DNA from 4 places in the Synechocystis sp. FACHB-908 genome. Region 2 is predicted to be linked to each of the others. Evidence: predicted binding sites of a transcription regulator. Region 2 holds the regulator's gene; each other region holds the start of a gene.

Region 1 (7,671 bases), on a different contig from region 2:
GATGTATAGTGGAAAAAGGTAAGTGCTATGGGAGCTGAATGTTAATGAATTTTTTAGTAATTTGTCAAAAATTTTTCACCCCCAATCTATTCCCATGGAAGGCGATCGCCAGGGTCCAGAGGGAAAAGCCCCAGTCCCTTGGCCGATGGCAGTTCGTAGTCCGGACTGGCATTCTAGTTGCTACTTTTATCCTCGCTTTGGGGAGCCTCGCAAGCCCTAGCCTAGCCCTAGACTATAACCGGGGTAACTTAGTGGGGGCAGATTTTTCCCATCAGGATCTGCGGGGCTCCATCTTTGACCATGCCAATTTACGGGGGGCGGACTTCACTGGAGCCAATCTGCAGGGAGCACGATTCTTTTCTGCCAACATGGATGGGGCTATTTTAGAGGGGGCCGATGCCCGGGGCGTAGATTTTGAATCGGCTCGTTTGACCCATGCTAATCTTCGCAATGCTCGCTTGGAGGGTTCCTTTGGCACCAATACCAAGTTTGGGGAAGTAGACATCGAAGGGGCTGATTTGACGGATATTATTCTGCGGCCCGACACGGAGGACTATCTTTGTGGGCTAGCCAAGGGAACCAATCCAGTCACAGGACGAGAAACAAAAGAGACTCTATTTTGTCCCTAATCCTTTTTACCTAAGTCCTCCTCAATTTTGGCTTCTGACCCATTGCCTTGATCCGTTGTATTTTCGTTGGCTGGTAGAGCAACGGCGATCGCCGCAAAGACCTTGCCTACAGGGATCAGCTTGATGCCAGCGGATTCAATGCCCGTTTGACCTTTGGGCACAATGGCCTTTTTGAACCCTAACTTTGCCGCTTCTTTTAAACGAATTTCTAACTGGGAAACGGGACGAATTTGGCCGCCTAAACCGATTTCCCCCAGAATAATCATGGTTGGGTCCACCACCCGGTCCCGGAAACTAGCCACCAAGGCGATCGCCATGGCCAAATCCACCGCCGGTTCTTCCACCTCCAGACCCCCCGCCACCGATAGGTACGCATCCAATTTAGAGAGGGGTACCCCCAGGCGTTTTTCCAATACAGCCAGAACTTGTAAAAGGCGATTGTAGTCCACCCCAGTAGTCGATCGCCGAGGGGAAGCGTAACTGGTGGGACTCACTAAAGCTTGCAATTCCACCACCAAGGGGCGGGTACCTTCACAAGCCACAGTGATGGCGGTGCCGGACATAAATTCCTCCCGACTGCCCAAAAATAATTGGGACGGGTTGAGCACTTCCTGCAGCCCCGATTGCACCATTTCAAAAATGCCGATTTCCTGGGTGGCCCCAAAACGATTTTTTACGGATCTCAGCAAGCGATGGGATGCAAATCGATCGCCCTGAAAATACAACACCGTATCCACCAAATGCTCCAAAACCTTCGGCCCGGCGATCGCCCCTTCTTTAGTTACGTGCCCCACAATAAACAAACTAATGTGATCTCGCTTGGCCAATTGCATTAATAAACCCGTACATTCCCGCACTTGGGAAACGGAACCAGGGGCCGAACTAAGGGCCGGAAAATATAAATTTTGAATACTGTCAATGATGGCCACCTGGGGTTGCAAGGCTTCCAATTCCCGCAAAATATCGTCCAAATTAGTTTCCGGTAAAACAAATAAATTGCCATCGTGGGCAAGATTGTTTATGCCATCTTGAGCTTGGCTTGGCTCAACGGTTTGGGTAATGCCTAAGCGGGTGGCTCGGAGCTTAATTTGTTGTCCTGATTCCTCCGCTGAAACGTATAAAATCCGGGGCAAACGGGTGGCCAACTGGAAAGCCACCTGGAGCAACAAAGTTGATTTGCCAATGCCCGGATCTCCGCCAATTAAAATTAACGCCCCTGGCACAATGCCCCCTCCCAAAACCCGGTCCAACTCCCCGTAACCAGAGAGGAAACGCCCTTGATTTTCCTGGCGAATCTGGGAAAAAGTTAAAGCCGCCTGGGGCTGGCCGGTTTTTACCTTGGAAGAACGGGATTTTTGCGCCCCTAAACTACGGTGATTGGTACCACTAGAAACGGCATTGACAATTTCCTCCTGCAAACTTCCATACTCATGGCATTTGGGGCAGCGGCCAAACCATTGGGCATGATCCGCCCCACAGGCAGAGCAAACAAACTTTGTCCGGGCTTTAGCCATGGTTGTCAATGGAGGAGAAACTTAGGGCCCTATCTTCACCTAATCACGCCGAATGGAGCAAGAAAAAACCACTGGCCCCTTCAAATTCCGTTCTAGGGAAATCAATGGGGCCAATGGCCGTAATAATTCAAACCATCAAACAATCAGTGAGCAGTGTTTTAGTTCTTTACTCGGTTAAAAACTAGTAAAAACTAGGCCAATTTAGCTGGCCTTGAACTTACCAGGATTTTCCACATCTGTGCGGGTCCAATCGCAGGTGAAACCTTTGGTTTCCGGTACGAACTGGTTCCAGGGAATGGGGTCCACGGGGCCATCACTGGACCAAACAATGGTGAACTGACCTTCGTCATTGACTTCCCCAATGCGGACAGTTTTGGAAATGTGGTGGTTGGGTTGCATGGTCACCATGCCTTCCGGAGCGTCAAAGGTTTTACCAATCGCCGCCGCCCGGACTTTTTCTAAGCCTTCGGGAGTTTCACCCACATCTCCAGCCGCTTCCACCGCCGCCTTCCAGAGGTAAACGGAAATATAAGCTGCTTCCATGGGGTCGTTGGTCACCCGGTCTTCACCGTATTTAGCCTTAAAAGCTGCCACAAATTTTTGGTTGGCAGGGGTATCCACACTCTGGAAATAGTTCCAAGAAGCAAACTGGCCGAGCAGATACTCCTTACCAATTTGACGTACTTCCTCTTCCGCCACACTCACGGACATGACCGGATATTTATCGGGGGTCAAACCAGCGGCTTGGATCTGCTTGAAGAAGGCAACATTACTGTCCCCATTCAGGGTGTTGAAAATTACGCCGCCATCGGGCAGGGCTTCCCGGATTTTGGTGATGATAGGGGTAACTTCGGTGTTACCCAGGGGTAGGTAATCTTCCCCAAGGGTTTCGCCACCTTTGGCTTTCAACTGCTCTTTAATGATGGTGTTAGCAGTGCGGGGGAAAACGTAATCGGAACCCACCAGGAAGAACTTATTGCCTTTATTTTCCAGCAACCAATCCACCGCCGGTTCAATTTGTTGGTTGGGGGCGGCACCGGTGTAGAAAATGTTTTTGGAACATTCCTGACCTTCGTACTGTACTGGGTACCAAAGCATATGATTTTTGGCTTCAAATACCGGCAGTACCGCTTTCCGGCTGGCGGAAGTCCAACAACCAAAGACTACGGGTACCTTATCTTGGTCAATTAACTTAGCCGCTTTTTCCGCAAAAGTCGGCCAATCGGAAGCTCCATCTTCTTTGATGGCTTCAATGGGTCTACCCAAAACTCCACCGGCCGCATTGATCTCTTCGATCGCCAGTTCCGCCGCTTCCACCACGGTGGTTTCACTGATGGCCATGGTGCCACTGAGGGAGTGGAGCAAACCAACTTTAATCGGTTCCCCGGTGGGAGCAGTACCGGTGGTGGGGGACTCAGTCGGTTCAGCAGTGGGTTCGGTGGTAGGTTCCGTGCCGCCGCCACAGGCTTTGAGCAATAGACTGGCGCCTAGGGTTGCTGATCCATACAGCAAAAATTTACGTCTTCCAAAAGGGTTAGTCATACGCGAAAAATTATTACCTCGTAAGGATTCTAAATATGCTTGTTGGCTGGTGGGGAGGAGTTTATTGGGCGGAAACAGTGCTCTTAAAAAGTTTTTATCCGCAGTTTATTTTGGTCAACAAGGCAGTGGATTTCCAGGGTAAATCCGCCGGAAACAAATAAGACCCCATACTACGAGTAGGTTAAGAAAAAATTATGTAGCATAGGATACCGTTTTGTCCGACTAAGCCCCTTTTGCGCCTGTTTTGTCCCCATTGTCAGGGAGGCTTAGCATTGGAACCGTTCAGCAAGAACAATCTTGGGGCTAGTTATTGGGGAATTATCGGCGATCGCCAGAGTTTTCTAAACGATAAAGGGCGAGGAAAGTCGTTTCCCACACTAGCCGAGGTTGAACGTAGGCGGCCAGGTATTTACGGGCTTTTTCCAGAATTTCTAACCATGGCCGTTGGTGGTGGCCATGCCAATAGTGATACTGGAGATAGTCCACTAACCAGAGTTGGGCACTGTTATCCAAGTTGCCATCCACCATCTTGGCCAAATCAAAGGCTGCTAGAGGACTAGTTGGTGGTTGCATTAACTTTTGCCGCAGTTCCGCCGGAATGCTCTGCATTTGCTCCCAAGCTTGAAATAACAGACCGGGACTCCCCTGGGCGATCGCCAACAGTTCGGGGTGGTGGAGGATTTCCTGACGGCCCAATCTCTGCAAAATTTTGGTCATATCACCTTCCCCTAAACGATAAAAGGGGATGCGTTGACAGCGGGAAACAATGGTGGGCAACAGGACATCAACGCTGGGGGCCAAAAGGATTAAAGTAGCCCTTCCTGGTTCTTCCAAGGTTTTGAGCAAGGCATTGGCGGCCCCTTCATTCATAGCTTGGGCTTCCTCGATCAGAATCACAGCCCTGTCTGCTTCCAACGGGGGACGACTGAGGAAACGGTTGATTTCCCGCACCTGTTCCACTCGGATTAATGGAGCCGCCCGTCGTTTAAGTCCAGCCTGGTCTGCTTCGCTGGCGGTTAGCAGTTTGCCCTGGTGTTGAAAAGTGGGTTCTATTTTCAATAAATCGGGATGATTCCCGGCAAAAAAACGTTCCTGGCGATCGCTTTTAGTACCCAAGCCCATTAGCAAGGTTTCCCCAAAGGCCTTGGCGGCTAAACTTTTGCCCACCCCCTCTGGCCCCACTAGCAAATAGGCCGGAGCAATGCGTTTCTGGGCGATCGCCTGTTGGAGTAGAGCAATGGCTTGGTCTTGACCAAGGATAGATTGGAAGCGATTCATGGCCCTGCCCAACTTTGTTACCCTAAACAAGATTAATACTTAATTTTCCCTGCTGTTTTAACTATTCCATGCCCGAGTATTTGCTTCTGCCCGCTGGCCTAATTTCCCTCTCCCTGGCGATCGCCGCTGGACTGTATCTCCTAACTGCCCGGGGCTATCAGTCATCGGATTCCGTGGCCAACGCCTACGACCAATGGACAGAGGACGGCATTTTGGAATATTACTGGGGCGACCATATCCACCTCGGCCATTATGGCGATCCGCCAGTGGCCAAGGATTTCATCCAATCGAAAATTGATTTTGTCCATGCCATGGCCCAGTGGGGCGGATTAGATACACTTCCCCCCGGCACAACGGTATTGGATGTGGGTTGCGGCATTGGCGGTAGCAGTCGCATTCTCGCCAAAGATTATGGTTTTAACGTTACCGGCATCACCATTAGTCCCCAACAGGTGAAACGGGCGACGGAATTAACTCCTCCCGATGTGACGGCCAAGTTTGCGGTGGACGATGCTATGGCTTTGTCTTTTCCTGACGGTAGTTTCGACGTAGTTTGGTCGGTGGAAGCAGGGCCCCACATGCCTGACAAAGCTGTGTTTGCCAAGGAATTACTGCGGGTCGTGAAACCAGGGGGCATTCTGGTGGTGGCGGATTGGAATCAACGGGACGATCGCCAAGTGCCCCTCAACTTCTGGGAAAAACCAGTGATGCGACAACTGTTGGATCAATGGTCCCACCCTGCCTTTGCCAGCATTGAAGGTTTTGCGGAAAATTTGGAAGCCACGGGTTTGGTGGAGGGCCAGGTGACTACTGCTGATTGGACTGTACCGACCCTCCCCGCTTGGTTGGATACCATTTGGCAGGGCATTATCCGGCCCCAGGGCTGGTTACAATACGGCATTCGTGGGTTTATCAAATCCGTGCGGGAAGTACCGACTATTTTATTGATGCGCCTTGCCTTTGGGGTAGGACTTTGTCGCTTCGGTATGTTCAAAGCAGTGCGAAAAAACGCCACTCAAGCTTAAATTGCCACGTAAGAACTCGCTAATTTCTTAATTTAGCTGAATATTTGAGGTTTTTGACTGCATTTCCCAGAACTATTATGTACTTTCTGCTTGTAACTCTGGTAATTTTAGTTTTTCCCCTACTTTCTATTGCTTTGGAGTGGACCACTTCCGGCAATAGCCAAGCTTTGGTGGATGTGCTGGCCCGCTGGTTTGTGTTTTGGGGGGTGGGGGTGAGGCTATTTTTAGCTGGGGTGGTGCAAATCACTAAACCAAGTTTCACTGCCGAGAAAATTCTAGGTGTTCAAAGTCAAGACTCTCTGATTTTGGTCAAAGAGTTGGGCATCGGCAATTTGGCGATCGCCAGTGTGGCTTTGGGGAGTATCTTCGTCAACGCGTGGGTGCTGGGGGCCGCTCTGGCCGGGGGAATTTTTTATCTTTTGGCGGGCATTAACCATATTTTGCAACCCGAACGCAATGCGAAAGAAAACTACGCCATGGCCACGGATCTATTTTTGGGGTTACTGTTGGGGGGTATCTTGTTTTTTGCTTGGCAGCCCTAAGCCAATCGACTAATACCCATAGCTCAACTAACCATATGGCAACTATGATTCCTGGCGAAATCATTACCCCCGAAGGTGACATAGAACTAAACGTAGGCCGCTCCACCTGCACTATTAATGTGGCCAACACTGGCGATCGCCCTATTCAAGTGGGTTCCCATTACCATTTCTACGAAGTCAATGCCGCTCTGCAATTCGACCGGGATTTGGCCAAGGGGATGCGGTTGGATATTCCAGCGGGAACGGCGGTGCGCTTTGAGCCAGGGGACGAAAAAAACGTTAACTTAGTGGCCTATGCTGGCAGTCGGGAAATCTATGGCTTCAATGGCTTGGTGAACGGCCCTCTAGAGTGAAGAGAATCTGCCCAAAAGATTAGGTTTAGATCACATTAAAATCAGGCGATCGCCGCCTATTTTTGTTGACTGGTAAACCTTTGCATCGCTTCTAAAGCAGAAGACATCAGTACGCACTCTTCCAACAGGGCAATATCCAAATCTGGAAGCAGTTGGCTTTTGGAAATGATTTGGTAATGATCGCCATTTAAAAAGTAGATAGAAAACTTTTTGTCTTGCCACATCCAGACTTCACCAATGCCAAGTCGTTGATATTTTTCCAGTTTTTTGGCACTGCCACTGCTGATATTGACTTCAATGGCCAAGTCGGGATGGGCCTTTTTCTCACCAAGATAGTAAGATTCATCGGGTTCAAAGGAAACAGATTCTCCCTTCGATTCCCGGGTGGCACTGCCCACCGGAATAAATTCAATTTCCCGTTGCCAAAAGTAGATACCCAACAAAATGGCAATCATACTTCTAATTGATTCGTGGTACTCCCCCAGGGTCATGAACTCAATTACTCCATCTAGATAGGTAATGCGTAGCCCTGGCTGTTGTTCCATGACCGCTTGAATGGCTTTAAAAGCCTCCCAACTGTGGTGACCGGGCAGCACAAGGGTTTGGTCTTGGGTAGGGATCGGCGCAGAACTGGTGATGGTCATGGGGACAGACCCTGCTCTGGGTGGCATAAATGCAATATCTTCCATATTACAAAAAACCTGGAAAACGCCATTGCCTTGGCAGTTGGAATGCCAGTATCTGACGATGGTTGCCGCCAAATAGTAAAATTAAGCGGTTATTTGGAG
Region 2 (7,671 bases):
CCGGGGCACCCCCAACTTGAGTAAAAGGTTCCGCTGTAGTCGGGAAAAGATGATTACCTTATCGTACTGGGCCAAGGAGGGGGCATAGAGTTGGTAGGTCAAAAACTGGGTACTGGAGGAAAAATTGCGTAGCTTACTGTCAAAGGGGGGATGGAAGGTGGCAATTAAAGGTAAGCCCAATTCTTCACAAATTTCCGGCAAACGAAAATCCAGGGGAGAAAGGGTTAAGGAGGCGTGCACCAAATCCGGCTTTAACTTGGCCAGGGCATCGGTTAAAACCCGGCTGGAGCGGGGGGTAGGGATGGTATAAACGGTTGATTTAAATAGAAACGGTAAGGCCACTTCCGCGCAACCATTTTCCGCCAGGGGTTCTCCCTCCTCCTCCTGGGCAAAATGCAAAAAGCTGACCTGATGGCCCCGGTCTAGTAATGCATTGGTTACTTCCCGACCGTAGGTTACATTGCCGCAAAAGGGCGTTTTTTTTCCTAACCAAGCAATATGCATGCAGATAACCAGACCGTGAACGAAACCGTGCCAATCAGGGCATTGTAAACTTTGGCATTCTCAAAATTTCTTCGCCAATCATAGGGGATCTTTGGGCTTCTGGCGATGGCATTACTCCCTAGGCGCTGATTAAACTGCCCATGGCCCGACCCATATTGGCCGGGTGGAGGGCATCGAGGGCCGCGGTGGGTTCATAGCCACAGTGGACCATGCAATCCTGGCATTGGGGATTGTTGCTTTTGGGACCGTAATTTTCCCATCTTGTTTCTTCCAGTAGTTCTTGGAAACTTTGGTAATAACCTTCGTTGAGTAGGTAGCAGGGTTTTTGCCAACCGAGCACGCTGTAGCTAGGGCTACCCCAGGGGGTGCAATCGTAATCCTTTTCCCCCATGAGAAAGTCTAAAAAGAGGGGATTGTGGTTAAAATTCCAGGCTTTTTTACCTTTATTCCAGGGAGCTAGTAGTTCTCGGAACAGGGCTTTGGTCTGATCCCGTTTGAGGAAATGGTCTTGATCCGGTGCCCACTCGTAGCTATAGCCTGGGGAGATCATCATGCCGTCAATGCCCAGGGTTTGCAGATAGTCAAAAAATGCCTGCATTTTTGCCACGTTGGCCCCTTCAAACACGGTGGTGTTGGTGGTAACCCGGAATCCTTTGGCCTTAGCTGCTTTAATGGCTGCAACAGCTTTATCAAATACCCCTTGGCGATCGACACATTTATCGTGGTGTTCCCTGGGGCCATCGAGATGGACGCTGAAAGTCAGATAAGGGGAAGGCTGGAATTTGTCGAGGCTTTTTTCCAACAAAATTGCGTTGGTGCAAAGATAAATGAATTTCCGGCGGGCCACCAAGCCCCGGACAATTTCATCAATTTGAGGATGGAGCAGAGGTTCACCACCGGGAATGGATACCACCGGGGCACCGCATTCCTCCACTGCCCGAAAGCAATCTTCTGGGGAGAGATTTTGCTTGAGAATTTCCGTGGGATGTTGAATTTTTCCACAGCCTTGGCAGGCCAGGTTACAGCGGAATAGGGGTTCTAGCATCAGCACTAGGGGGAACCGCTTTTTGCCCTGGAGCCGCTGACCAACAATGTAGCTGCCTACTACTAGGGCTTGCTTAAGGGATACAGCCATGATTTTTTCACACCACCTAAATTTCTGATTATTACCGAAAAGTATGACACGGGAAAACCCTGCCATTCAGGGCCGGGATGGGCCAACGGAGTTTAATCCTGATTCTAATGACAAAGTACAGGCACAGCCACGGCAACACAGAGCAAAACCCCTTGCCGACAACGGTGGAATTACTCTTTAGAGGGGGAAATTATCCGTAGTCCCTAGGTAGATTAAGCTTTCTAAGGATTTAAGGATTTGCGGCCATAACTCTACTTTACGATTTAACAAACATTGATAATCAGTAGTATTGATTAAAGTTTGACCATTCTGAATGAGAGCCTGAAGTTGGGCTGTAATATCTTGATTTAAATTGGATTGTCGTCCTAGCAGTGCCAACGACCAAATCCTGGTATCTACGATGACTTCCATTGGACAGTTCCCTGTTGTTTATAGTCATAATCAAGACCTTATTCTATTGTCCCAAATATATTGATGATTTTCAGTAATTTTTATTGTTCTAGGTACGCTTGTAAAGCATGCTCAATAGCAGTTTTAAGGTCATATCTGGACTAAGATTCATTGCTGCTTGGAAAAAATCATCGTTAAGATTTAGAGTGATTTTCATGGCTAGTTCACATTAAAAATTATCGGAAATGGTTTGGGGGGGAAACTCATTGGGAGGAGGAGTCAGACCGTTGGTGCGGCGGAACTCCTCAATGTCCTTAATTAAAGCTCCCTCGGATTTTTGGCTAATTAGATAAAACTTGAATTCTTGATCCCGACTCAAATAGGCGGCATGGGCGGCTCCGTTCTCCACTAGGGGGCGGAAACTTTCGTCCCCAGCTACATACAACTGGAAAAAGGGCACCATGACAGCAGAACCATAGGTGTGGAGTAGGTTTGGATCAGGCAATTTCAAACTGACTGCTTCCACTGACTCGACCACGTTTTTGATATTGGCATCAATTTTGGAGAAATCTACGTGGGCTTGCCCTTCCATCAAAGTTAGATACTTATCACGACTGGCCAAGCGAGGGAAAGAACGGGCCTGTTCCAACACAAAAGGAGTGGCTGGATCATAACTGCCCCCAAGCAATAGAACTGGGACCGTAACCTTATGCAGTCCCGATACGCCAAAGATCGCACTGTTAACAGGATTGGCCGCCAGCACTGCCACTACCCGGGGGTCTCGGAAGTCATAATCGGACCGGGGCAGGGTTAGGGCATCGCATTGCAATAACAGGGCCGTGTTGGGGACTCCTTGGCCAATGCGACATTCCGATTTCAAAAAATCCCAGTCAATGGTGGCCCCGGCCACAGCTAACGCGCCATAACCCCCAAAGGAGTGGCCCCCCACCCCTACCTGGGTCAAGTTAAGGCGATCGCCGAACTCACTGGCATTGCGACGTTCCAACTCATCAATGACGTAGCTAATATCCTTGGGCCGGTCAATAAACTCGGTGGGATAGTAACCCTGGCGAGAAGTGCGATTGAGTAAAGCTTGGGCCTGGAGAATGTCACTGCCGGGATGCTGGGGCAAAGCCACCACAAAACCATAGGAGGCCATTTTCTCCGCCGCATTGTCGAAATCTTCCGGACGGGAAGCCAAACCATGGGAAAAAACTAAAACTGGTGTTTTGCCTTCTTTCCAGCGTTGGGGGCGGTAAACATCCACGTAAAAACGACGGTTACGACTTTGGTCGTTTAACCACCAGGTTTCTTTGGGGGCCACACCGTAGGGGCCCATTTCAGTGGGATCTGGTAAAGCACTAAAGTTGATATCCCCTTCTGAAGCCGCCTCAATTTCCGAGAGGGCAATCATCTTATCAATGAAGTGTTCGGAAGCTTTAACTAGCAGTTCCACCGCCCGGGCCCGTTCTTCCACCACTTCCCCTTGGAAATGGATATCGGTGGGATACTTTTTGATGAAATTGATGAGGCTTAGTCCCCCTTCTGGATCCTCGGCTGCCTGCACAATTGCGGCCCGAATACCATATTTGGAGTTAGCTCCCCAGGGGGCATTGAGAATCACCGCTGCCCTAGCCAGGGAATCTTCCCCCAGGCTGGTGTTAAAAAAGTTACTCAGCACAACGGGGTCCACCTCTGCCCGGAGCCCCATAATTTCCCTTAATTTTGCTAATTTTTCTTCGGAAGCTCCCACCAGATTAAATAAAAAGCTGAGATTGGAATCCACAGTGCCATCCTGCACAAATCTTTCTAGGGATTCCACCCGCACCGTCAACTTGATTGGCCCGTAGGTGAAAAAGATATTTTCCGCAGTTTTGCCCGGCAATTGAACGGCGATCGCCGTGAGGGCTCCCAAACAAACGGACTGCAGCCAACGACGGAGGTTTAAGGGAAAAGTGACCATGGAAGCTATATCGAGATTAATTAAAGGGGGGGGATCAACCAAGTTGCTGGACTGGAGCAGTGGGCAAGAAACCTGAGCTAATTCTAGGCAATTTTGTTGCCATTGCCCCCAACGTAAAGTTATTTTTTTCTCCATTACCTTTTGTTACCTAAAATTTAATGGAGCCAACCTAGGCTGGACCTTTTGTCACCGTTGCTCTGTCCACGGGATGGAGGATAATCTAAACGAAATCATTAGGGACCCTGACCATGCAAAAAGCCGACGAATTTGCCATCCATCTGTTTTTGGCCAATGGCCATCGAGAGGAAGTCCGTTTCATGACCATTCAAGATTTCCAAAAATGGTATAGCAACGAAGTTGTGCCCAAGCACGATTCCCAGGAATTTATCAGTGTGCCTATCAGAAATATTCAGGGCGAGTACATGGTGGTGCGACCCTCGGCGATCGTTGCCATTCGGGTGGAACCAATTTTCTTTGGCAGTGTGGAGCGCATGTAATCCGTTGTGTATAATCTTGATACAGAATGGGGTTTTGCACTTCCCTTGATGCCCCCATTACCGTGAACGTGCATGGATCAGTCCCTAACCCAAGATCGTCCCCTAGCGGCAGTGTTTCGACGCTTAGGCAGTGAGTTGATGCCCCCGGTGGTGGAAACGTTTGATCGGAGTAAAACAATTTTTTTTCCTGGGGATCCGGCGGAACGGGTTTATTTTTTGCTCAAGGGGGCTGTTAAGTTATCTAGGGTTTACGAAGCCGGGGAAGAAATTACCGTCGCTCTGTTGAGGGAGAACAGTGTTTTTGGGGTGTTATCATTAGTTACCGGGCAACGTTCTGACCGTTTTTACCACGCAGTGGCTTTTACCCCGGTGGAGTTACTGTCTGCCCCCATTGAACAGGTGGAACAGGCTCTCAAGGAGCATCCCGACCTGTCATTGTTGATGTTACAGGGGCTTTCTTCCCGCATTCTCCAGACGGAAATGATGATTGAAACCCTAGCCCACCGGGATATGGGTTCTCGTTTGGTTAGTTTTTTGCTGATTCTCTGTCGAGATTTTGGTGTACCTGCCCCGGACGGCATTCGCATTGACCTCAAGTTATCCCATCAGGCGATCGCCGAAGCCATTGGTTCCACCAGGGTAACGGTGACTAGGCTCCTAGGAGATCTGCGGGAGGGTAATATGATCTCCATCACGAAAAAGAAAATTACCGTCCATAACCCCGTTGCTCTCAGTCAACAGTTTACCTAACCACCCTCTATGACCAGTGCCTATATTCTGGTTCTTTCTGTCCTAGTTTTGGGCGGAATCATTGCTGCGCTGGGGGATCATTTGGGCAGTAAGGTGGGCAAAGCTCGCCTACGTCTGTTTAAACTGCGACCCCGACAGACGGCGGTATTGTTGACGGTGATTACTGGCACTCTGATTTCCGCTTCCACCCTGGGGATTTTGTTTACTTTTAGTAAATCCTTACGAGAGGGGGTGTTTCAACTAGATGATATTTTGGCGCAGTTGCGGGTGGCCAAAACAGAATTGGAACAGGCTAGCCAAGCGAAAGAAGAAATTGAATCGGAACTTACGGCTGTACGCGAAGAGCAACAATTGGTGCAGGAGCGCAGTCGGGAGCTGAATCGAAACTATACCAAAGCTTTGCAGTTATTGCGCCGGGTATCGGAACAATCCCGTAATTTGCGCCAGGAGGTGGCTAACCTTTCAGCGGAAAGGGCTCAATTGAACGAACAAAAGGACTCACTATTAGCGGAATCTTCAGAACTTCAGAGTCAGGTAAAACTGAGGGATCAAGAATTATCCAAGCGTCAGGAACGCATTGCCCAACAGGAAAAAGTCCTTGCCCGTCAGCGGGAACAGGTGCAATCTTTGGAGAAAAGGTTTGCTTCTTTGGAGGCCCAGCGCCAACAGTTACAAGCTGAAATTAATCAACGGGACACCAAAATTGATCAACTCGACCAGGCGATCGCCGCTAAAGATAATGACATCCAGGCCCGGGAAGAAAAGTTACAGGGGCTAGAAACAGAACTAAGTTTCCTGCAGAGGGAAGTGGAAGAACTCGAACGCTATTATCAAGATTACCAAGAGCTGCGGGGGCAACAAATTGCCATTCTGCGGGGTCAGTTATTGGCCTTTGGTGGTCTAAGGGTGGTAAGTAGCGAAGCTGTCACTGGTGCCGTGGATCAATTGTTGCGCCAGGCTAATCGCACTGCTCTACAACTGGTTAAAACCCCCAATATGCCCGTGCCCGATGAACCCATTGTCCGGGTGACCACCGCCCAGGTGGATAGTATTACAAGCCAACTCCAACCAGGCCAGGAATATGTTATTCGGGTGCTATCAGCGGGGAATTATGTGCAGGAAGAAAGGGAAATTCGGGTCTTTTTTGACGTGGTGCCCAACCGCCAAGTTTTTCGAGAAGCGGAAACCATTGCCACCATTTCCCTCGAATCCTCCGACTTTAGCGAAGTTGATGTCCAAAAACGGATTGATTATCTCCTGGCTGCCGCCCAATTCCGTGCCCGTCGGGAAGGTATTTTGGGCCCGATACAAGTGGAGGATGGGCGCATTAAAACTTTGATTGATTTTATCGAACAACTGCGCCGTCAGGCCGATAATCCCCCCAATGAAGTCCGGGCGATCGCCGCTGAGGATACATCGGTGGTCGGACCGTTAAAGATCAGAATTATTGCTTTGCGGGGCAATCAAATTATGTTTGAGAATTAATTTTGTCGGTCATCTTTGGAAATATACCCAGAGTAAATCCTGGCCAAGGCTCCATAAATCCAATTAACCAATTACCAAAGGGTATTTTTGGGGTCAATCTGGCGGTTATCCATGGCCGGAGTTCTAATGGGGGGCGGGGGCGGCAAAGGCATCGATCGCCGTTCATTAATGGCGGGAGGAGTAGGGGATTGGACAGCGGTCAATTTCAAAAAGGCTTGCCTTAGTAAAGGTAAACAATTGTCCCAGGTAACTTCTTTGTTAACTGGTTCCAACAAGTTGTAGCGTTTGAGCAATTCCTGAATTTGTCCCAGGGTATTTTCTGCTCCCCGATAATTCACCTCAATTTCCGAAACGATGGGTTCAGAGCTTCGTAAAGGGTCCCTCTCCACTGCGGCGATCGCCCGACGAACGGCGGAAGTCAACTCACTGCGATACTGGCGGGCCGCCACCCGACGTTGTTCTTCCACTCCCTTCACACTGGAGGCATAGAGGGGCGGTAAACGATTGAGGGCGTAGGTTGCCACCTCGGTTAAATTGAGATAATTTCTCAAGTTTTTGGGGTAAAAACGCAGTTGTTTATCAATCTCTTCATAGACCAACGTTTCCATCACATTGACATGAACGCCGGCATTGACGGGGGCTGAGGACTCGGAGGCGAGAAAATCCATGGCAGAGAGCTGGGGAAAGTGATAACTAGACGAGAAAAATTATCATAGGGGAGCGGGAGCAAAATACTGGGGAAAATACAGAGCAAATACATCCCCGGATTCAAGTGGCACTCCGATTTTAGCTGAATTAAGGGATTCTCGGCGCAGTCATTCAACACAATTTAACTGGTGTGGGATAATGGGTCAGTGCGTCATTTACCTAGGCTCATTATGCGACTGTCCCAGATGCTCTTTGTCACCCTCAGAGACGATCCAGCGGATGCGGAAATCCCCAGTCAT
Region 3 (7,671 bases), on a different contig from region 2:
CTGGAGGAAGATGATCGCCTTTCGGTCATTGCCTTCGACCACCGGGCCAAAATTGTCATTGAAAATCAACAGGTGCGGAACGGGGCGGCGATCGCCAAAGCCATTGAAAGGTTAAAAGCGGAAGGGGGCACCGCCATTGATGAGGGGTTGAAACTGGGCATTCAGGAAGCGGCTAAAGGTAAGGAAGACCGGGTTTCCCATATTTTTCTGCTCACCGATGGGGAAAATGAGCATGGGGATAATGACCGTTGCCTGAAACTTGGCACGGTGGCATCGGACTATAAGCTCACGGTTCATACCCTTGGTTTTGGCGACCATTGGAATCAGGATGTGCTGGAGGCGATCGCCGCTTCGGCCCAGGGCAGTTTGAGTTATATCGAAAATCCCAGCGAAGCGTTGCATACCTTTCGCCAACTGTTCCAACGCATGAGCAATGTCGGGTTAACCAACGCCCATCTCCTGCTGGAATTAGCGCCCCAAGCCCATCTTGCCATCGTCAAGCCCGTGGCCCAGGTATCGCCGGAAACCATGGATTTAACCGTGCAAAACCAGGGAGCAATTGAGGAAGTGCGTCTAGGAGATTTGATGACCGACCAAGAAAGGGTCTTACTGCTCAACCTTTACCTAGACCAATTACTGCCGGGGCAACACGTCATTGGCCAAGTGCAAATTCGTTACGATGACCCTGCTTCTGGGCAAACCAATCTGCTGTCCGACCCGTTACCCTTGACCATTCAGGTGCAAACCCAGTACCAACCCAGCACCGATGTCCAAGTGCAGGAATCCATTCTCACCCTGGCTAAATATCGTCAGACCCAAATCGCTGAAACTAAGCTCAAAGCCGGCGATCGCCAAGGGGCGGCCACCATGCTGCAAACCGCCGCCAAAACCGCCCTACAAATGGGCGATAAAAATGGCGCTACTATTTTGCAAACCAATGCCACCAGACTTCAATCCGGGGAAGATTTATCCGAAGGCGATCGCAAAAAGACCCGCATGGTCAGCAAAACCACTCTCCAACCGCCCTCTGCGCCATCAGAGCATTAATACAGATATCCTAGGGCTTTCCCAACTTGAGTTCCGCCTAAAATCTGGTGGTGGAAGGACTAGTTACCTGCACATCTAAGGCCGCCTTGGGGTAGGCAATCCGTTGGTGATGGAACTGTTGCCACACCCGTACGAAAACATCGGCAATAATGGGCAATTCTTCGTATTTCAAGCCACTATCCTGCAATTGGTTATCTCGCCAGCGGGCCTTAAAAATACGGTTAACCATGGCCATGGCGGTTTCTGGATTGGCTTCTCTGAGGGAACGCAACGCCGCCTCACAACTGTCCGCCAGCATCACAATGCCGGTTTCCCGAGACTGGGGAATGGGACCGGTGTAACGGAATTCCTCTTCATTAACTGGCGGTTCCCCCGCCCTTTCCGCCGCTTCCTTGGCTTGGATATAAAAATAGGAAATCAACATTTGTCCCTGATGTTCAGGAATAAAGTCCCGCACCACCTGCGGTAAACCGTAACGTCGGGCCATCACCAACCCTTCGGAAACGTGTTTTTTGATAATGTCCACACTGACGTAGGGATCATTGATTTCATCGTGTTTATTAGGGCCCCCCATCTGATTTTCAATGAATCCTAAGGGGTCGTGCATTTTGCCAATGTCATGGTACAAAGTTCCGGTTCTCACCAGTTCAACGTTACAGCGCAATTCCCTGGCCGCCGATTCAGCTAAACAGGCCACAAATAGGGTGTGCTGGAAAGTACCAGGGGCTTCTTTGGCCAACCTTTGTAGCAGGGGGCAGTTGGGATTGCTCAATTCCACCAACCTGGTGGGGGTCACCACGTCGAACAATCTTTCTAGGTAAGGGGAAACCCCGATCGCCATGGCACTCCAAGCCAAACCGAGTAGGCCATAGACAATGGCACTGGGCAGAGCAGTGTACCAAATAATTGTGACCGCTGAGGCGTTAACAATTAAATATGTGAATAAATAAACTATGCCCTGGGTGGCCCCTACCCCTACCCCCAACAGGGCCAACTCATCCCGAGAACGGAGCTTACTGGCAATCATACCCGCTAGCAAGGCCGCCGCTGCACTGCCCAATAAGTATTCCCAAACAATGGATTCCATGGCAAAGGCGGACAATCCCCCCACCAATACCACTTGGGTGATGGCCAGGGTGGGGCCATAAAAGCTACTGGTGAGCAAACTGATGGCCGGCAGGTTGTTATAGACCGGGTCAAGCAAAAATAAGACTGGAGTGCTAACGCTGAGCAAACAGAGGAGAATATGGTCCCGCCGCCGTAGGGGCCGATGGATACGCCGACTTACTCCACAGAAAATAATTAAAGCGCCCCCCACCAACCCCGCTGTCCGCAACAGGCCTTGCCAGTTCACCTGGCGCTGACTCAGGCCATAACCGTCCAACAAAACAAATTGCTCTTGGGTAATGACTTCCCCCGCCCGCACAATCACACTGTTTTTCTCGGCGGATACTTTGACGTTTTCCATGGCCAGTACCGCTTTTTCCGCCAAGTTTTTGGTGGCTTCCTTGTCAACAGTCAGATTATATTTATCCTTGAGTAAATTATTTAAGCTATTCTCCGCCACTTGGTGGGCCTGGGGGGGCAAAATGTTGCGCAAATGGAGTTGTACCGTTTCCCCCAACAGAGGAGCAGTGATGCCCGCCGGTAGGCCCTGGGTGAGAATGCGGTCATGGACTTGGATAATGGTCTGTTGGGTAGTTTGCCAGGTGGGCCCGTCTAACTTCAATGCCCCGATCTGGTTATTGGTAATCTGGCGATCGGCCTTAACCTCCGCCAAGCGAGCCGTCACCCGACCATATCTATCCTGGGCGGTCCTGATGCTGGTGAGTAAGCCCGCCATGGTCTCAGGGGAAGTGGTGGCTTTTTGTTGATCAAATAACTGTTGCAGTTTGGCCAACTGGGGTGAAGCCATGGGCAGTGGCTGGCCATAGCTAATATAATCTTCCAATTGTTGCCATTCCCCTGGCCCCAGACTACGGAGTAAATGTTGCTGCTCCAGGGTAAAAATCTTGGTGTCTATGTAGGGAAAGGTACCGGCTAGGTAGCGGAGCTGGTTGATGGCATCCAGATATTGACTTCTTTCTTGTTTGAGTTGGGCGGTTAACTCGTTATCCCTTTGTAGGCGGGGAATGGTACCGGCCCGCACTTCCTTCCGCTTTTCCTCTGTGGTTCTTTCGTCCACAAAACTGCCATCTTCCGGGGCGTAAATGGTGTAGGGAGATTCGGTGCCAACGCTGAGCTGGGGCTGGTTATAGAAACGGTAACCCACTACCCCGGTGAGGGACACCACTGTAATACCCAACATCACTGGTGGGTGGGCAATGCGTACAAACCTGGAGCGGTGGATTTTTTGCCAAATGGTTTCATCTTGGGAAGTGGAGGCCGTGGTCCTGGGGAGAGGATGGCTAGAGGCAGTGGACTTTTTTAGTTGGGACGCCACTGCTTGGCGGAGGGCAAAAATTGCTTTCATAGCACCAATGGGTGGGCAACGGCTGGAAAATGTTGGGCTGTCCAGTTAATTGCCATGGGTGGGGAGGATCTGTGCATATTCCTGTTGAGAGACCAATTTTAAACTAGATCGACGTTGCATTCCCAACGGGGGAGCTACAGCCAAGGCGGGGTTTTCCTGGCCGGAACCAACACTAAGACGACCGGACCATCTCCGCCAAAGTTGTTGTCCTAAGGGCAAAAAGTTGGCGCGCACTGTGGAGCGATGGTCTGTTATTAGAGCTTGTTGGCTAATCTGCATACCATTATAAGCTCCCACGAGGGCGAGGGTTAAGGGGGACAAAATCCCCGGATAAGGATTCTGGCCAGGGTGATTCACTTGATTTTTCCTCGGGGGTGAAAGGGCGATCGCCTTTGATGCAGATTGTTCTGCCATTCCTAGTTGGCGAAGAATTAACCGGGGTTGAGCGGGGTTTTGACCCCAGAGATAAATGGCGGTGCTAACCATATGGATCCAGGGATCGGCAGTTTGGCCCGTGGTTCTGGGGGAAACATAATTTTCTAAACATGCGGCGATCGCCGTTAGGCCCTGGCGTAACTCTGGGGAAAATGCCGGGGCCGGAGTAACTGGCCACCATTGCGCTGGTGCTCTCAGTAGGGCTGGCAACTGGTGAATGGCAAATCTTTCCGACAGGATAAGGGTCAGTAGTCTTTGCCATAGTAATAAGGCGGGCTCGGCCTGGTCACCACCGACCCATGCAGGGCAATGATTCTGACAAAGATGGAACCAGTGGGATAGATCCTGCCTAAAGCCGAAGGGATTTTCGTAATGGTAAAGAGCTAAAACAATTAACCAATTAACTAACTCTGCCGTAGTTAAGGCTGGCTGTTGGGACAAAGCATTTTGCCAAAATCTTTCCGGCAAAGGAGTTTGGTAAGGCTCGGATAATATGTACTGCCAGGGTTGGCCCCATCGGAGGCAATTAGCTTGATTCTGATGGTTTTCATCCCAGTCTTTTCCCCCCAAGGCCAGGAGTAAGGAAGCTTGAAAGCGGGAGAGGGGAGAAAGGGCCATGGTGGAGCGGTAATCTGGAACAGTGTTGAATGTAGGAAGTTTGGAATTTGTCCATCATTGATGATTTTGGTTGCCCCCAGGAGTCAGCTATCTCCGCCCTCCGATCGCCATGGTTAAAAATGTTGCGACAGCACCGGGCGATCGCCGTTATTCGCACTGATTCCATCGACCTAAGTCTGCAATTGGCTAAGGTGGCCATCGAAGCAGGCATGGGGCTAGTGGAAATTACCTGGAACAGTGACCAGCCGGGGGAAACCATTGCTCACCTGCGTCATCAATTTCCCCATTGTGCCATTGGTACGGGTACAGTCCTCTCTCAGGAGGATTTGCTCCAGGCCGTTGCCAGTGGAGCCCAATTTTGCTTTACCCCCCACAGTGAGCCAGAATTAATTACCAGCGCCGTGGCCCATGGCATCCCCATTATTCCCGGTGCCTTTTCCCCTACGGAGATTGTCCAAGCCTGGCAGAGGGGAGCCACCGCCGTCAAAGTTTTTCCCATTAAAACCTTGGGAGGAGTGGACTACATTCAAGCTCTCCAAGGTCCCCTCGGCCAAATTCCCCTTATTCCCACCGGAGGGGTAACTTTGGCAAATGCCCAAGCTTTCCTAGCGGCCGGAGCGATCGCCGTTGGCCTATCTGGACAGCTATTCCCCCCCAATTTAGTAGCAATCAAAGCCTGGAGAGAAATTGGCGATCTAATCCGTACTTTGTTGAAAGAAATCCAGACACCAAGGGGCTGATAGTACAAAAAGACGATTAACCCCATGGGTAAAAGCAGGGGAGCCACTAAAGTTCACAGGTTTACACCGAATTTTCCATTTGAAAAGTAGTAAATCATACAGAAAACAATCATGTAAAAATTGAATACTCTAATGGTTTGATGTCCGAAAAAGTCTAGTTTCTTCTATTCTTCGACCAAATCTATGGCAGGGCACTATCACAGAGCTGGCTTAATAATTTGGGAGAAATGGGTGGGGGCGGACTTTCGTAGAACAATGTAGATTAAAGTACAAAATGTCTAATTCGATATTGTCTAAACTAAATGTGGGTGAGAGGAGTCCTGTTAATCGGACACATTCCTCGCGTACGGAGGCAGAAAAGTCATCCCTTTTTCGCTTTGTACGCCGTAAAATTAATTCTCCCTGGTTGGCCTGTGTTCCCTTAACAGCCCTGATTGTGGCAATCTGGAACGCCGCGGCGATCGCCCAAGACACAGAAATTGTCAACATCACCGTTGAAACCGTTAACGAAAATGTTGCCACTCTCCAGGGAACCCTTAATGCCATCTGGATTTTGATAGCCGCCATTCTGGTTATCTTCATGAACGCTGGTTTCGGGATGTTGGAAACCGGCCTTTGCCGGCAAAAAAATGCCGTTAACATCCTGACCAAAAACCTGATCGTTTTCGCCTTGGCCACCATAGCTTACTGGGCGATCGGTTTTTCCTTGATGTTCGGCAGCAGTGGCAATCCCTTCGTCGGTTTCGGGGGATTTTTCCTGAGCGGCGACCACACCAACTATGGATTAAGCCCATTTCCAGAAGGATTGCCCGTAGCAGTATTCTTCTTGTTCCAGGTTGCGTTCTCTGCTACCGCCGCCACCATTGTTTCCGGTGCTGTAGCTGAGCGGATCAAGTTTAATGAGTTTTTGATCTTCAGTGTTCTGTTGGTTGGTATTGCCTATCCCATCACTGGTCACTGGGTTTGGGATGCCGGCGGCTGGCTTTACACCATGGGCTTTATGGACTTTGCCGGTTCCACTGTGGTTCACTCCGTTGGTGGTTGGGCTGCTTTGGCTGGAGCTTTCCTTCTCGGTCCCCGCTTAGGTAAATTTGTTGATGGCCGACCCGGCGCTATCCCCGGCCACAACATGGGTTTTGCCATGCTTGGTTGTCTAATTCTCTGGATCGGCTGGTTCGGTTTTAACCCCGGTTCCCAATTAGCCGCCGATCAAGCCTGTGCCTACATTGCCGTTACCACTAACCTTGCTGCCTCTGCTGGTGGTCTCACCGCTACTTTTACCTCCTGGCTCAAAGATGGTAAGCCTGATTTGACCATGGTAATCAACGGTGTACTGGCTGGACTGGTGGGTATTACCGCTGGTTGTGCTGGAGTATCCTACTGGGGGTCTGTCATCATTGGTGGTATCGCTGGAATTTTGGTGGTCTACTCCGTTGCCTTCTTCGACAAAATTAAAATTGATGACCCCGTGGGTGCCATTTCTGTTCACTTGGTCAACGGTGTTTGGGGAACCCTGGCAGTGGGCTTCTTCAACATGGAGAAGGGCTTGTTTTACGGCGGCGGCATCAACCAGTTAATCATTCAAATCGTTGGTATTCTGGCGATCGGTGCTTTCACCGCTATCTTCAGCTTCGTTGTTTGGGCTATCCTCAAGCAAACTATGGGCATCCGGGTGTCCGGCGAAGAAGAAATGATCGGTTTGGACATCGGCGAGCATGGCATGGAAGCTTACACTGGCTTTGTTAAGGAAACTGATTCCTTTGGTAGTGCTGTCTCCGGTGCCACTGTCCCTGAATAATTCGTCTGGGCTGGAAGGATAAAATTTATCCTTTCACCGACTGCAGGCAAATTAATTGTCATCAAACTGGCAAAAAATAGTAACTATCTTCAAGGGGGTCGGTTTTTCCGCTCCCCTTTTGTTGTTTGTTAGGAGCAACAGATGGTTAGTGGAAAAAGTTTACATGTTAGGGAATGCCGAGGGCCGATTCTACTATCACCATAAACAGCCAGGGCGAATTAGAATCCCCATGGCTCACCTGGGGAAGAATCCCAAATTCAAAAAAGCCACCAAATAAGCCTGTCGAAAACCTATCGCTCTTCTATCAGTGTAGGTGGGAAGGTAAAATAATTGGAGCAATAATAAGGTCTCCTAAAGCCATTACTGCCTTCTTCAATTTGTCAAATAAGCAATGGAAGTTTCTCAATAACTGAGGTGTATAAATCACCGTCATCCACGGCTTTAATAAATTAAAGTAACATAATGGCTGAATTATTAATTTCATGTTGTTAAGTATGTTTTTCCATCCATTTTTTTGATTTGTTTAAGGAGTTATCATGCGGAGGCAAATTTTCTATCTG
Region 4 (7,671 bases), on a different contig from region 2:
ATCACTTCCTGGCCATTGTTGGCGATCGCCACCGGGTAACCCAAATTATTTAGCATCTGGTGGGCTACCTTTTGATTAACCAGATTATCCTCTGCCAAGAGAATTTGTAGGGCCGGTTGTAGACTGGTGGCGTTATCTTCCGTGGGGAGCCCATCCCCGTCTGGGACAAACTCCGGTAAATCTAACTGATCAAACTGTGGCGCGTAATCAGCCAGACCTATAGACCCCTGAAAAATGTTAACTAAACTGTCAAATATTAAGGACTGACGCACTGGTTTATTGAGCACCGTCTGAAATACAGACAACTCATCCGCTCCCGCCACTAGCCCAGAGGAAAGCAGAATAATGGGCAGATCCTTGCCCTGAGCAAATTGTCGTAGATGGTGCGCCAGGGTAATGCCGTCCATATTGGGCATTTGTAAATCTAAAATAGCCGCATCCAAGTCTGGGCAACGGGCAAACCAATCTAGGGCTGATTCCCCACTGGTAAAGCAATGGCACACCAACCCCCAGGCCTGGCATTGATCCTGCAGAATCCGCCGGTTAGTTTCGTTATCATCCACAATCAAAACTTGTTTACCCTTCATCTGTTGCACCGAATCAGCTTCCGCTAGGGCGGGGGCCTGGGCTGTGGTCAGAATGCAGAAACGAAAATTGGAACCTACCCCCGGTTCACTGGTCACCGTCAGCACCCCTCCCATCATCTGGGTCAGGCGTTGGCTAATGACTAAACCCAATCCTGTGCCACCATATTTCCGGGTGGTGGAAGAATCCACTTGGCTAAAGGACTTGAACAGACGGTCTTGCCGATCCAACGGTATGCCAATGCCCGTATCCCGCAGATTAAAACAGATGCGATGGCTGGGGTGGGGTAAATTCAAAATAGTGTGGTAAGACTCAGCGGGATCAAAGGGTTCCCCTTTCACCGTCAGCACTACTTCCCCCTTTTCGGTGAATTTGAGGGCATTGCCGATCAAATTGGAGAGAATTTGCCGCAATCGTACCTGGTCTCCCAAAATGCGGGCCGGGGTTTGGGGGTCGATGCCATAGGTCAATTCCAAATGTTTAGCCCTGGCAATGGGACCAAACATTTCCAGCACGGTTTCAATTAGGGGTCTCAGTTCAAATGCTTGGGTTTCCAACACCAGTTTATCGGCTTCAATTTTAGAAAAGTCGAGGATATCGTTGATGATGGTCAGCAGGGTTTCTCCACTCTGGCGAATGGTTTGGACGTAATCTAGTTGCTGTAGATTTAAGTCGGTCATAATCAACAATTCCGTCATGCCAATGACTCCATTCATGGGAGTGCGAATTTCATGGCTCATCATGGCCAGGAATTCACCTTTGGCACGGTTAGCGGCTTCGGCGGCCCATGTAGCTTTTTCTAATTCCAGATTTTTCTGGGCCAATTCCCGACGGCGTTCCCGTTCCTTTTCCAGTAGGGCGGCTTGGGCCAGGGCTATGCCCATTTGTTCGGCGATCGCCTCTAGTAACTCAATTTCGTCCGCTGTCCAAACCCGTTGTCGGTCACACTGGTGCAGGGCGATGATGCCGTTGGCTTTACCTTGATAGGAAGTCCGCACTGCCAAAAAGGATTTGACCTGAAACCGTTGGTAAAATGCTTTGGTGTGGGTGGAGTTTAAATCCTGGTCTAGGTCCACCACAGCCATAGCCCGATCGCCTTGAATGATGGTGGGGTCATAGGCTTGTTCCACGGCAATTTCTCCGGCTAACAGGGAAGTAAATTGTCCCCCTAAATACTCCGCCACCACGGGCACCTGTAGGGTAGTGGCTTCCGAGTAGTTGTGGATCAGGCAACGGCTCACCGCAAAGACATTGCCCACTTGACGGGCGGCGGTTTGGAAAATTAAGGTCGGTTGTAAGCTCCGGCGGATTTCCTGGCTAATTTTCCGCATTAACAGGATTTGATTAAGCTTTTTCTGGAGGATGTCCTGGGCCTGTTTACGGTCAGTAATATCCAGACAAGACCCCACGTAGCCCATAAATTTCCCGTCTTCGAGGTAACGGGGCACCCCCACATTGACAATCCAACGGTATTGCTGGTCTACCCTGCGGTAGCGATATTCCAATTCAAAACGTCGGCGATCGCCAAAGGCCTGGGAATAAACCCCTAAGTAATGGCCCTTATCATCGGGGTGAATGCCTTCTAGATAACCATTGCCCGATTCTTCCGCTAGGGTAGCCCCCCGGAATTCCAACCAAGACTGATTGACAAAGGTCATTTTTTTGTCCTGGTCCGCCACCCACAACATAATCGGGGAGGTGTCCGCCATCATGCGAAACCGGGCTTCACTTTCGCGCAAACTTTTTTCCGCCTGTTTGCTGGAGGTAATTTCAAAGCGGATGGCTAGGTATTGATAGGGATTGCCATTGTCATCCAAAAAAGGAACAACGGTGCTGTCAACCCAATAGGTATTACCGGCTTTGGCTCTATTGTTAATTTGCCCATGCCAGACTTTTCCTGCCCTAATGGTCTGCCAAAATTGTTGAAAGAATTCTGGGGAATGGTAGCCAGAACTGACCAAGCGATGAGTGTTGCCAATTAATTCTTCCCGACTATAACCAGACACCTCGACAAATTTATCGTTGACGTAGGTGATAACGCCCTCGGTATCAGTAATGGCCACAATGGCCGCTTCATCCAGGGCGGTTTTTTGCACGGCTAATTCCTGGAGAGTGGATTTTAAAAACTCTTCGACCTTTTGCTGTTGTTTGATTGATTCACTCAGTTGTTCACTATGTTTACTACTTTTTTGCAGATAATAAACGGCGATCGCCACGGCCCAAGCCATCAGCAAACCACTGAACAAAATCCATTGCGATGAACCGTACTGATCTAGCAGAATGGGGCCCGGCACCAATTGCAGTTGCCAACGGCTGGTCATGGCTTCCGCCTGGGGCAATGAGTTAGCCCATGCCAATTCCTGGGTCACCACAATGTCCTGCTCCCAATCGTCAGGGACATCGTTATAAATGAGTTGATTGCCTTCAAAAATACGTAGACCAAAACTCCGCAGACCACTATCCTGGTCTGGTTTATTGCCGGACAGAGGACGAACGGAGCCGATGAACTGATCGAGCTGGAAAACCCCCACCACAAAACCGTCAAACCTATCGCCAATAAATAGGGGGACATAGACCAAAAATCCCTTCTCTCCTTGGTCTAAATCCACCACTCCGCTGAGGATGGTATTTTTTTGCCGGGCCGCTAGCTCTAGGGACTGGATTTGGTGGGGATATTGGTTGGCATAGTCAATGTCGTGCTCATCATCGGGCAATGGTTCAACCCACCGCACCACAAACTTTGGATCTACCCATTGAATCGTCTGATACCCATCGAAGCCTTCTGCTTGGGCCCTGGCATCTAACCGCCAATCTGTTTGCTCCGTTCCCGTCGGCGATCGTTCCCAACGTCCGGCCATCTGCTCTAATTGACGGACATGGATATTGAGCTGGTTTTCAATTTGTTCGTGGATGTTAGTTAGGCGATTGGTCAAAACCTGCTTCAGTCGCTCTTGAACTTGGTTGTAGAGAAAAAGCCAAGTATGAACAGTCATTACCGATAGCCCGGCCCCGATGAGAATTGGTAGTACGGGGGAAAGTAATAGGCGACGCAGGGGAGATTTCATCGATATCACAGTGGCACTAATAACCATGATAAATACCTATTCAGACCATTGATTAGACTCAACAAATCTTTCCAAAAGAAAAATCGCCCCCCAGAAAAATTATCCGTTTGGCGATCGCCGTTTAATTTAATTTTTTGTTATTTCTAGACCAACTTAGTCGGGGCCATAATCGGTGAACTAGGCCGGTTATTGAAACAGATTTTTCCCAGGGCCACCGGAGCTAAAACTGGGTGAGATGGACTGGTTTAGCAGTCGTAGTACAAGGAGAATTCGTAGGGGTGGGGGCGCAGACGCATGGGGTTAACTTCGTTGTCCAGTTTGTACTCAATCCAACTTTCCACAAAGTCAGGGGAAAATACACCAGTGCCGGTGAGGAATTCATGGTCTTTTTCCAACGCTTCCAAGGCCGCTTCCAGGGAGCCGGGGGTGGAAGGAATCTTAGCCAATTCTTCCGGGCTGAGGTCGTAGATATCCACATCCAAGGGTTCGCCGGGATCGATTTGATTTTTAATCCCGTCAATGCCCGCACAGAGCATGGCGGCAAAGGCCAGATAGGGATTGGAGGTGGCGTCGGGGCAACGGAATTCCAGACGTTTGGCCTTGGGGTTACCACCGGAGAGGGGAATCCGCACGGAAGCAGAACGGTTACCTTGGGAATAGGCCAAGTTAACGGGGGCTTCAAAACCGGGCACTAGGCGCTTGTAGGAGTTGGTGGTGGGGTTAGTGAAGGCCAACAAAGCGGGGGCATGTTTCAAGATCCCGCCGATATACCACAGACCCATCTGGCTAAAGCCGGCGTATTTGTCCCCAGCAAAGAGGGGCTGGCCATCTTTCCAGAGGGATTGGTGCACGTGCATACCGGAACCATTATCGTTGAAGATGGGCTTGGGCATAAAGGTAACGGTTTTGCCGTACTTTTTGGCCACGTTTTTGATCACATACTTATAGATCATCAAGTTGTCAGCGGAATTGACCAACTTATCGAACTTGATGCCCAATTCGTTTTGACCACCGGAAGCTACTTCATGGTGATGCTTTTCAATGGGAACGCCAAAGGCCGCCATGGTGAGCAACATTTCTGTGCGGATATCCTGGGCGGTGTCGGTGGGAGCCACGGGGAAATAACCCTGTTTGTAGCCTGGTTTGTAGCCGAGGTTGCCCCCTTCTTCTTCCCGACCAGTGTTCCAACGCCCTTCGACACTGTCGGCAAAGTAGTAGCTGGAGTTTTCCGTTTGGCCAAAGCGAATATCATCGAAGAGGAAAAATTCGGCTTCGGGGCCAAAGTAAACGGTGTCGGCAATGCCGGTGCCGCGGAGATATTCAGCGGCTTTGGCCGCAATGGTGCGGGGGTCACGGTTATACCATTCCCCGGTGCGGGGCTCCTTGATGCTGCAAATCATGGACAAGGTGGGTTCTTTGCAGAAAGGATCGATGGTGGCGGTGTTTGGGTCGGGCACCATGCACATATCAGATTCGTTAATGGCTTTCCACCCCCGGATACTGGAGCCATCAAAGGGAATACCTTCGGTGAAGGAGTTTTCGTCAAGTTGGTCGTAATAGAAGGAGCAGTGCTGCCAAATTCCCGGCGTGTCAATAAATTTGAGGTCGATAATCTTAATGTTTTCGTCTTGGATCCACTTGAGGACTTCCTGGGGGGTTCTGGCCATTTTTTCTCCTTAGTGCAGTCAGATAAATTACGATTTTGCGCTGCGTCGACTATCCATCGTAAAGAGTCAAGTAGTTAGAAAATGTATTTTTCGCTACCATTTTTTGCGGCTCCATTCTGGCGATCGCCTAGAAATGACGGAAACCATCGCAAATCCCATTAACATTTAGATCAGTGACCATACCCAACCCGCAAGTACTAAAATATTGCTGTGATCCCATCTGACCTTTTCCTACGGGATGCCACCATTACGGATTTAGATTCTATTGTTGCTATCTACAATGCCAACATTCCCCAAAATGTGGCCACCGGCGATACCGATGCGATTACGGTGGAAAGCCGTCGTCAGTGGTTTGCGGACCATGGACCAGATACCTATCCTCTCTGGGTGTTGGTAACGGAGCACAAGCAAATAGTTGGTTGGTTGGGTTTTCAGCGGTTTTATGGTCGCCCGGCTTACCACCGCACTGCGGAGTTGAGCATTTACCTCGATCCCCTCTGGCATCATCGGGGTTTGGGGCAGTATTTACTCAAAACGGCGATCGCCAAAGCCCCCCAGTTGGGGCTGAAAACTTTGCTGGGATACATTTTTGCCCATAATCAGCCCAGTATTCGTTTGTTTCAACGCCATGGTTTTGAGCAGTGGGGTCTATTGCCCAAGGTGGCGGAGTTGGGGGGGCAGGAACGGGATCTGCTGATTCTAGGATTACGGTTAACAACCTCACAATGATGGCTGTTCTGGCCCAATAGACAAGGAGTTAAAGATCAAAATCTTCAAATTCCGCTTTCAATTCCCTTTCCATTAATGCTTCCACTGCCTGGGGAGGGGTAATTTTTCCATGGAGCAAACGGTAAACCTGCCGGGTGATGGGCACAGCAATTTTTTCTCGATTGGCAATTTTGATTAGTACGTCGGTGGTGTTGACCCCTTCGGCGGTGCCCCCCAGGTTGGCCAAAATTTCTTCTAAGGACTGACCTTTGGATAAACCATAACCCACTCGATAATTGCGGCTGAGCATGCTAGAGCAGGTGGCCAATAAATCTCCTAGTCCGGCTAAACCCCAAAAGGTATCCGGTTGGGCCCCAAAATGTAACCCCACCCTGGTAATTTCTGGTAAAGCTCTGGTAATTAACGCTGATTTAGCATTGGTGCCTAGCCCCAACCCTTCGCATACTCCCACGGCGATCGCCATGACGTTTTTCAGGGTGCCACCCAATTCCGTACCCAAGGGATCATTGTTGGTGTAAACCCGGAAGTTATCCGCGGCAAAAATGGTTTGAATTTCCTCCGCTGCGGCTTGGTCGCTACTGGCCACCACCGTGGCCGCCGGTAAACCCTGGTCAATTTCCTTCGATAAATTCGGCCCCGACAAAACGGCGATCGGCTGGGAAGGAAGGGCAGCTTGCCAAATTTGGGAAGGGGTAGTCATGGTTTCTGGATCTAAACCCTTAGTGGCCGTCACCAAAATAGTCCGCCGCTGGAGGTCCATGGCCTCCAACCGGGCCGCCACCGATGGTACCCCCTTAATGGAAACCGCCGAGACAATTACATCCGCTCCAGCCACCATGGATTCTAGGCTCTGCGGCGATCGGCGAGACCAAACTTGGGTAGGAATGTCATTGTTATTCAGCACGTAGGCAAGACTAGAGCCCCAGGCTCCGGCCCCCAACACAACGACTTGGGGGGGAGTATCGGCATTAGCAAAGGACATGGTTTTTGGGTAATTTGACTTCGCCTCCATTATGACCACGGATTGGTCCCTCCAGTGACCCTAGCCATAGTAAGAAAGCCCCATTATGGTCAACAAGTGAACTGAATTGGCACAATGGCTTGATTAAATTACTTTCTCGTTACCAAGGGCTGCCCACTAGGGTGAAGCCACTCCAAAAATAGGGATGACTTAAATCTTGGGTTGCTAAGCGTTGTCGAATATCAGCCGGTAAATCCGCCAAGGAAATATTTGTGCCATCCCCAAGGACTAGATTACCGTCCACAACCCGAATTTCTCCTCTGAGCAGACTTAGTTGGGCCTGCTGTAGGGCCTTGGCCTTGATGGGTGCTGGCTGAAGTCGATCATAAAAACTAGTCATCAGAGCAAAGGTAGCTTCATCGCTGACATACCACAAACTCCCGATCGCCGTTTTGACTCCAGTTTTCACCGCCAGGCCAGCAAAGCCTAATTCAGCGTCAAAGTCCCCCACCGCAGTGCGACAGGCCGACAGCACCATCAAATCAATGGGTTTATCCAAGCCCACGTTAGCAAATTCGTCTAAATCCAAAGAGCGATCGCTGAAAACCACAAAGGAATTATTGCGATTACCCGGTAAAAATTCACCATGGGTAGCTAAATGTAC

The links. The regulator NtcA, encoded in region 2, controls nitrogen genes in cyanobacteria. The targets are predictions, from matches to a motif close to GTANCNNNNGNTAC.
Region 1: urtA (urea ABC transporter substrate-binding protein) is a predicted target of NtcA. The motif match lies at 3,882-3,895, and genes of this name have one in related genera.
Region 3: H6G46_RS16930 (ammonium transporter) is a predicted target of NtcA. The motif match lies at 5,400-5,413, and genes of this name have one in related genera.
Region 4: glnA (type I glutamate--ammonia ligase) is a predicted target of NtcA. The motif match lies at 5,401-5,414, and genes of this name have one in related genera.

The regions. Positions count from the first base shown of each region.
Region 1 covers NZ_JACJTH010000042.1:121,457-129,127, reverse strand. Annotated here, with positions in the region: gene H6G46_RS16400 (pentapeptide repeat-containing protein) at 45-629, shown strand; gene radA (DNA repair protein RadA) at 626-2,143, opposite strand; gene urtA (urea ABC transporter substrate-binding protein) at 2,345-3,685, opposite strand; gene H6G46_RS16385 (DNA polymerase III subunit delta') at 4,004-4,963, opposite strand; gene H6G46_RS16380 (2-methyl-6-phytyl-1,4-hydroquinone methyltransferase) at 5,032-5,988, shown strand; gene H6G46_RS16375 (DUF6790 family protein) at 6,066-6,530, shown strand; gene ureB (urease subunit beta) at 6,566-6,883, shown strand; gene H6G46_RS16365 (Uma2 family endonuclease) at 6,940-7,572, opposite strand.
Region 2 covers NZ_JACJTH010000036.1:32,263-39,933, reverse strand. Annotated here, with positions in the region: gene H6G46_RS13345 (glycosyltransferase family 4 protein) at 1-504, opposite strand, end outside; gene hpnH (adenosyl-hopene transferase HpnH) at 623-1,705, opposite strand; gene H6G46_RS13335 (alpha/beta hydrolase) at 2,259-3,992, opposite strand; gene H6G46_RS13330 (hypothetical protein) at 4,241-4,489, shown strand; gene ntcA (global nitrogen regulator NtcA) at 4,562-5,239, shown strand; gene H6G46_RS13320 (DUF3084 domain-containing protein) at 5,249-6,724, shown strand; gene H6G46_RS13315 (late competence development ComFB family protein) at 6,796-7,392, opposite strand; gene proS (proline--tRNA ligase) at 7,603-7,671, shown strand, end outside.
Region 3 covers NZ_JACJTH010000043.1:200-7,870, reverse strand. Annotated here, with positions in the region: gene H6G46_RS16950 (VWA domain-containing protein) at 1-1,047, shown strand, start outside; gene H6G46_RS16945 (HD family phosphohydrolase) at 1,085-3,520, opposite strand; gene H6G46_RS16940 (hypothetical protein) at 3,566-4,573, opposite strand; gene H6G46_RS16935 (bifunctional 4-hydroxy-2-oxoglutarate aldolase/2-dehydro-3-deoxy-phosphogluconate aldolase) at 4,621-5,313, shown strand; gene H6G46_RS16930 (ammonium transporter) at 5,588-7,111, shown strand; partial or broken gene H6G46_RS16925 (IS701 family transposase) at 7,600-7,671, opposite strand, start outside.
Region 4 covers NZ_JACJTH010000016.1:1,324-8,994, reverse strand. Annotated here, with positions in the region: gene hik14 (high salinity-induced biofilm formation sensor histidine kinase Hik14) at 1-3,650, opposite strand, end outside; gene glnA (type I glutamate--ammonia ligase) at 3,896-5,317, opposite strand; gene H6G46_RS05750 (GNAT family N-acetyltransferase) at 5,528-6,046, shown strand; gene H6G46_RS05745 (NAD(P)H-dependent glycerol-3-phosphate dehydrogenase) at 6,075-7,028, opposite strand; partial or broken gene H6G46_RS05740 (CHAT domain-containing protein) at 7,168-7,671, opposite strand, start outside.